Regions from separate parts of the Arthrobacter sp. NPDC080031 genome, predicted to be linked through region 3. Evidence: riboswitches for the same ligand, from Rfam matches in the RefSeq annotation. Region 3 holds a riboswitch; each other region holds the start of a gene.
What was found. Region 3 has a riboswitch for thiamine pyrophosphate ahead of thiD (bifunctional hydroxymethylpyrimidine kinase/phosphomethylpyrimidine kinase). Riboswitches for the same ligand answer to the same signal wherever they lie in the genome.
Positions count from the first base shown of each region.

Region 1: it holds a riboswitch for thiamine pyrophosphate, as region 3 does, so the genes downstream of both, thiC (phosphomethylpyrimidine synthase ThiC) here and thiD (bifunctional hydroxymethylpyrimidine kinase/phosphomethylpyrimidine kinase) in region 3, are expected to answer to the same signal.
Region 2: it holds a riboswitch for thiamine pyrophosphate, as region 3 does, so the genes downstream of both, thiO (glycine oxidase ThiO) here and thiD (bifunctional hydroxymethylpyrimidine kinase/phosphomethylpyrimidine kinase) in region 3, are expected to answer to the same signal.

Region 1 covers NZ_JBFBLA010000001.1:217,877-220,072, reverse strand. Annotated here, with positions in the region: gene thiC (phosphomethylpyrimidine synthase ThiC) at 1-1,048, opposite strand, end outside; TPP riboswitch at 1,044-1,151, opposite strand; gene AB0323_RS01010 (amidohydrolase family protein) at 1,245-2,196, shown strand, end outside.
Region 2 covers NZ_JBFBLA010000006.1:189,602-191,797, forward strand. Annotated here, with positions in the region: gene thiO (glycine oxidase ThiO) at 1-1,208, opposite strand, end outside; TPP riboswitch at 1,200-1,319, opposite strand; gene thiE (thiamine phosphate synthase) at 1,346-2,035, shown strand; gene AB0323_RS07265 (RNB domain-containing ribonuclease) at 2,073-2,196, shown strand, end outside.
Region 3 covers NZ_JBFBLA010000014.1:87,853-90,048, forward strand. Annotated here, with positions in the region: gene AB0323_RS13550 (Rne/Rng family ribonuclease) at 1-1,210, shown strand, start outside; TPP riboswitch at 1,366-1,462, shown strand; gene thiD (bifunctional hydroxymethylpyrimidine kinase/phosphomethylpyrimidine kinase) at 1,454-2,196, shown strand, end outside.

The sequences.
Region 1 (2,196 bases), on a different contig from region 3:
GGGAGAACGCGACGTCGTACTTGGCGAAGATTTCGCAGAGTTCGTCGAAGTGGGTGTACAGGAAGTTTTCTTCGTGGTGCGCCAGGCACCAGCCCGCCATGATGGAGCCGCCGCGGGAAACAATGCCCGTCACGCGGTTGGCGGTGAGCGGCACATAGCGAAGCAACACGCCGGCGTGGATGGTCATGTAGTCCACGCCCTGTTCGCACTGTTCAATGACGGTGTCGCGGAAGATCTCCCAGTTGAGCTTGTTGGCTTCACCGTTGACCTTCTCGAGGGCCTGGTAAATGGGCACGGTGCCGATCGGCACAGGGGAGTTGCGGATGATCCATTCGCGGGTGGTGTGGATGTCGTCACCCGTGGACAGGTCCATCACGGTGTCCGCGCCCCATTGCGTGGCCCACTGCAGCTTGTCCACTTCTTCGGCGATGGAGCTGGTGACGGCGGAGTTGCCGATGTTGGCGTTGATCTTCACGAGGAAGGCCTTGCCAATGATCATCGGTTCGGATTCGGGGTGGTTGATGTTGTTGGGAATGATGGCCCGGCCGGCGGCCACTTCGCTGCGGACCAGTTCAACATCGCAGTTCTCGCGAAGTGCCACGAACTGCATTTCGGGCGTCACGATCCCCTGCTTGGCATAGTGCATCTGTGTCACGGTCTTGCCGTCGACGGCGCGGCGGGGCACCGGCTGTGCGCCCTTCCACTCAGCGGAGGCGGCGCCGCGGCGCACGGCCGACTTGCCGTCGTCGAGCAGGTTCCGTTCGCGGCCGCTGTATGCCTCGGTGTCGCCGCGGGCCTCGATCCACTCGCTGCGGAATGGCTCGAGGCCAACCACCGGATCACTTCCCGGCCCTGCGGTGCGGTACACCTGGAAAGGCGCGTTGGCCTGGCCGTTGGGGGATGGTTCCAGGGCGATTTCCGTGACGGGGACCCGGATTCCCGTCTTCGTGTCTTCCAGGAACGCGAGGGAATGCGACTTGAGGGATTGGGTCACCTCTTGCGCCGATCCGATTTGGGTAGGGCTCAGCTGTGTTTCTTTGGTGCTCAAAGGATTACTCACTTCCTTCGCCGGCATTACCCGGACAGGTTCAACGGTCGCAGGCTGCGTCAGCCCGATCTCAGCCCTTGCAAGGGCCCCCGTGTGGTCGTAGACGAAGCTACCACAGCTGTTGGTAACCGGGAGAGATGTGACCGAGGACGAATGTGACCGGGCCGGGATCGGCGTCGGCGTTTAAGGTGGAATCATGGCGGAAATCATCGAGTTCAGCGGCGCTGTCCTCACGGGACCGAAAGAAGAACGGCGCGGCCTCTGGTCGGTCGACGGACGGTTGACCTTTTTGCCGCCCGCTGCGGCGCCCGACGTCGTCCTGGACGGATGGGTGATGCCAGGCCTGGTGGATGCGCATTGCCATGTTGGCTTGGGCAAGGGCGGAGCGGTGGACGATGAGACCGCCCGGTTGCAGGCGGCGGCCGACCGGAACGCCGGCACGCTCTTGATCCGCGACGCCGGATCCGCAAGCGACACGCGCTGGCTGCAGCGCCGGACGGACATGCCCAGGATCATCCGCGCAGGCAGGCACATTGCCAGGCAACGCCGGTACATCCCCGGACTGGCCGAAGAAGTCGAGCCGGAGGACCTGGTGGAGGCGGTGCGCAAGCAGGCGCGGTCCGGAGACGGCTGGGTCAAGATCGTAGGGGACTGGATCGACCGTTCCGCCGGGGATCTCGGCCCGTCCTTTCCGGCCGCCATCGTCAAGGACGCGATCGCGGCAGCACATGCCGAGGGAGCCAGGGTGACCGCCCATTGTTTCGCTGAACGGACCATCGACGACATGCTCGACGCCGGCATCGACTGCATCGAGCATGCCACCGGCCTGTTGCCGCATCACATTCCCAGGCTCCTGGACCAAGGTGTGCCGATCGTCCCCACCCTCATCAACATTGCGACCTTTCCGGACATTGCGAAGCAGGCGGAAGCGAAGTTCCCGCGTTACGCCGCCCACATGACCAGGCTGTGGGAACGCAGGCATGAACGCGTCGGCGAGGCATTCGACGCCGGAGTTCGGGTGTATGCCGGAACCGACGCCGGAAGCGTCATCAAGCACGGCCGGATCGGCGAGGAAATCCTGGAGCTGCACCGTGCAGGCCTTCCGGCTGCCGCTGCCCTCGATGCCGCCTGCTGGTCCGCCCGCGAGT
Region 2 (2,196 bases), on a different contig from region 3:
TTCCACCGGGGATCGACGGTGCCGTCCATGAGTCCGACGCAGATTTTCGCCGCTGCCGGGGTGAGGAGCACGCCATGGCGGAAGAAGCCGCTGGCTACGATGAGGCCGGGCACGGCCGTGTCCCCGCCACCCTCACTGCCGACCCGGCCCAGCAGCGGCGCATTGTCCGGAGTGCCCGGACGCGCACGGGCAGTTGCTTCCAGGAGTTCCAGTTCGGCCACGGCCGGGACAAGTACCTGGGCGTCGCGGAGCAATTGGTACACGCCGCCAGCTGAGACCGGGTTGGCCGTTCCCCCGGACTCCGACAAGCCGTCTTCGCGTTGAGTCGCGCCGATCACCACGGTCCCGTCGTCGCGGGGGACGATGTACACGGGCACTCCGCGCACGATCCCACGGACCGTGGCGGTGACAAGGGGTTGCAGCTGCTCCGGGACGCGCAGCCGCAGAATGTCGCCGTACACCGGACGCAGCGGGAGCGACAATCCATCCGGCAGGCCGTTCAAGCGCGCGGTATCAAGTCCGTTGGCTACCACTGTTTCGGTGGCGTGCACTTCGATGCCTGAGTCGAGCACAACCCCGACGACGCGCCCGCCCTCCCACAAGAGGCCAGCCGCGGTGTCCCGGACCGCAAAACCGCCCTCGGCCCCTGCGATCCAGCTGGAATCGCCGGGCAGGTGGTCTGCAAGCGCGCCGAGAATCGCAGCCGAAAGCCGGCGCGGATCCACTTGGTGGTCGCCTGGGATGTCGAAGGCACAGGAAATCTGCGGGCTCAACAGCGGCTCACGCTCCCGGGCTTCGCGCAGCGGCACGGATTCCACCACCAGGCCGTTGGCCAGCTGGACATCCCGGAGGTCGGCGAGCGCCCGGCGGTCCGCAGCGTCGGCACCGACGGCGAGGGTTGGCGTCGTACGGTAACCCGTGCCGCGTCCGCCGCGTGAGCCGGTCACATTGCGTTCGAAGTCCGGCCACAATGCCGACGATTCGAGCATGAGCTCCAGGAGGTCCTCTTCCTGGTAATGCAGTTCGCTGACGGGCGCCAACATGCCCGCCGCCGCGAAGGTGGCGCCGCTCGCCGGTGCGGGATCGATCAGGACCACCGAGCGGCCGACCCGGCGGGCTTCCCACGCGATGCCGAGGCCAATGACACCGCCCCCGATCACCGCCACGTCCGCGTGCAGGGGTCCGTGCTGGGTGTTTACTTCGTCCATGGAGTCCTTCCCTACGCCGGTACTAGCCGGATCAGGTCAAGCGGTCGGCGCTGAAGCCCTCTCAGCCGCGCGGCGATTGTGACTGCCGCCGCGGCTCCCGCGGTACCAGCCCAGTTTAGAGGAACTACTCTGTTTCCATGACCCCGCACGATGTCCACACCACCGCCCGCCTGTACCTCTGCACCGACGCCCGGAAGCAACAGGGTGATTTTGAGCAGTTTGTCGATGCCGCATTCGAGGGCGGCGTGGACATCATCCAACTGCGTGACAAGACGATTGAAGCGGCCGAGGAACTGGAACTCCTGGAGATACTGCAATCCGTTGCGCACCGTCATGGCCGTCTCTGGGCAGTCAACGACCGCGCGGACGTGGCGTCCCTCTCCAGCGCACCGGTGTTCCATATCGGCCAAAAGGACATTCCGCTGCGCTCGGCCCGCAAGCTGCTCCACGACCGCACCATCATCGGCCTCTCCACGCACACGCCGGATCAGATTGACGCAGCCATCGCGGCGTCGCCGGGCCGCAGCGGCCTGGACTACTTCTGCGTCGGGCCCGTGTGGGCCACGCCCACCAAGCCGGGACGTTCCGCCGTCGGGCTCGATCTGGTGAAGTACGCCGCCAACGCGGTGAAGCAGGCAGACGAAGAGACCGTCGGCGGGGTTGTGCTCCCCTGGTTTGCGATCGGCGGCATCGATCTCAGCAACGTGGAAGAGGTCGTGCGGGCCGGCGCGAGCCGCATCGTGGTGGTCCGCGCCATCACTGAGGCGGAGGATCCGACGGCGGCGGCCCGGGCACTCCTGGCTGCCTTGGACGCAGCGGCGGCCTAGCGAGACTCCGGAAGATTTTGGAGTTACCCTGACTTTCGTGTCACATCAGCGGTTAGCCCCGAATGTCAGTGAAACGTCGAACCGGCTCGCGGAAGCGCTGGCGGCGCTTCGGACTGAACTCGAGCTGCCCGCAGGTTATCCCGCTGAAGCGCTGCGGGACG
Region 3 (2,196 bases):
GCCCTCCGGTGGTTCGCTCGTGATCGACCGTACCGAGGCCATGACGGTTGTTGACGTCAACACCGGGAAGTTCACCGGCAGCGGTGGCAACCTCGAGGAAACCGTCACCAAGAACAACCTTGAGGCTGCCGAGGAAGTGGTCCGCCAGCTGCGCTTGCGCGACATCGGCGGAATCATCGTGATCGACTTCATCGACATGGTCCTGGAATCCAACCGCGATCTCGTGTTGCGCCGGTTGGTCGAGTGCCTCGGCCGGGACCGCACCAAGCACCAGGTCGCCGAAGTGACGTCGCTCGGTTTGGTCCAGATGACCCGCAAGCGTATGGGCACCGGCCTGCTTGAGGTCTTCGGCGAGCAGTGCGAAACGTGCGGAGGGCGCGGAATCGTCACGCACGACGAGCCGGTGGAGCACCGTCGGGCCAACGTGGTGGCCGCCGAACACCACCACCCGCGTACGGAGTCACAGCCGGCCGTCCGGCCGGAACAGCGCAAGCGCCGCCGCGGCAGGGGCACGGGGCAGGGGACCACCGAGCTCCCGATGACCCCTCCTGTGCAGGTCCACTCCGTGGAATCCACTGACCCGAATCGCCAGGCAGCCACCCGCGCCGCCCTTGCCACCATTGCGGCTGCCGCCCACGCTGCCCACTTGCACGACGACGAGCTCCACCATGCGGCGGAATTGCTCGCCGACGGGCACGTAGCGGAAGCGACCCCGGTCCAGGCCCCTGCGGCCCCGGTCCAGGCTCCTGCCGCTGCATCGGGTGGCGAAGAACGTTCGACGCCTGTGCTGCGGTTCGGCGGCGAGGAAGTGGCGTTGCCCTTCGTCCACCACGAAGAGGAGCCAGCGAGTGGTGCGCCTGCCATGAGCCTGGACCTGTTGGCACAGGCATTCGCTGGCCTCGGAGAAGCCCCGGACACCACGGCGACCGCGACAGAAACCAAGGAAGCGCCCGCAGCGGCCCCGGCAGCCGCTGCAAGCGTAGAATCCCCGGAGGCGGGTCCGCGTGGACGCCGAGGCCGCCGCAACCGTAGTGCCAGCCGCGCCCAGGGTGCCGCCAACGCCACCAACGTCGAGCACCACGAGGTTGCCGCGGCCGCCTCCGGTGGGGCCGCGCACGAGGCAAAGGCGGCGGACGCTGCTCCGGCCAAGCCGACGGCGGCAGCGGAACCGATCATCCTCGGAGTCGGCGTGCCCAAGTCCGAACTCTAAACGCAATACCCTCTCCGAAGCCCCGGCTGTTCCCGCTCGAGTGGAAACCGCCGGGGCTTCTGCGTTGCAGGTCAATCGACCGGACCTCCCTGCAGCGGCTGCAGGAGTTGCAAAGGGCGGTTTCAGCGGGCGGGGCGTGATCCGGGTTAAGCTAGGGGACTGACACGGGGTGCCGCGCACCAAGCCGGCTGAGACCAGACCCGTTGAACCTGTCCGGTTAGCACCGGCGAAGGGATGTCTCGCATGACTGTTACGGCGCAATCAGCCGTCTACCCGCTCAAGGCCGTCCAGCGCCCTATTCCCAGGGTCCTGAGCATTGCGGGCTCGGATCCTTCAGGTGGCGCCGGGATCCAGGCAGACCTCAAGAGCATCGCGGCCAACGGCGGCTACGGCATGGCCGTCATCACGGCGCTCACCGTACAAAACACCCAGGGAGTCACTGCCGTCCACGTGCCACCCGTGGAGTTCCTGCGCCAGCAGCTGGACGCCATTAGCGACGACATCACCGTTGATGCCGTCAAGATCGGCATGCTCGGGGATGCGGCGGTCATCCACGAAGTCCGCCGCTGGCTCGGGGACGCCCGCCCCGCCGTCGTCGTGCTGGACCCGGTGATGATCGCCACCAGCGGCGACCGGCTCCTGGCGGAGTCCGCTGAAGCCGCACTGCGGGAACTTCTGCCCCTGGCTGACTTGGTGACCCCCAACCTTCCTGAACTGGCCATGCTGCTAGGCGAACCTGAGGCCACTGACTGGGCATCGGCATTGGAGCAAGGCAAACGCCTGGCTGCCGCCTGTGGGAACACCGTCCTGGTGAAGGGCGGCCATCTGCAGGGAGCGGGCTGCCCCGACGCCCTCGTCAACACCGGGGGAGTCCTGAGCCAGGACGTGGTGGAATTCGCCGGCCAACGGGTGGAGACCCGCAATAGCCACGGCACGGGATGTTCCCTGTCGTCGGCGATGGCGACGGCCAAGGCGCGGACCGGCGA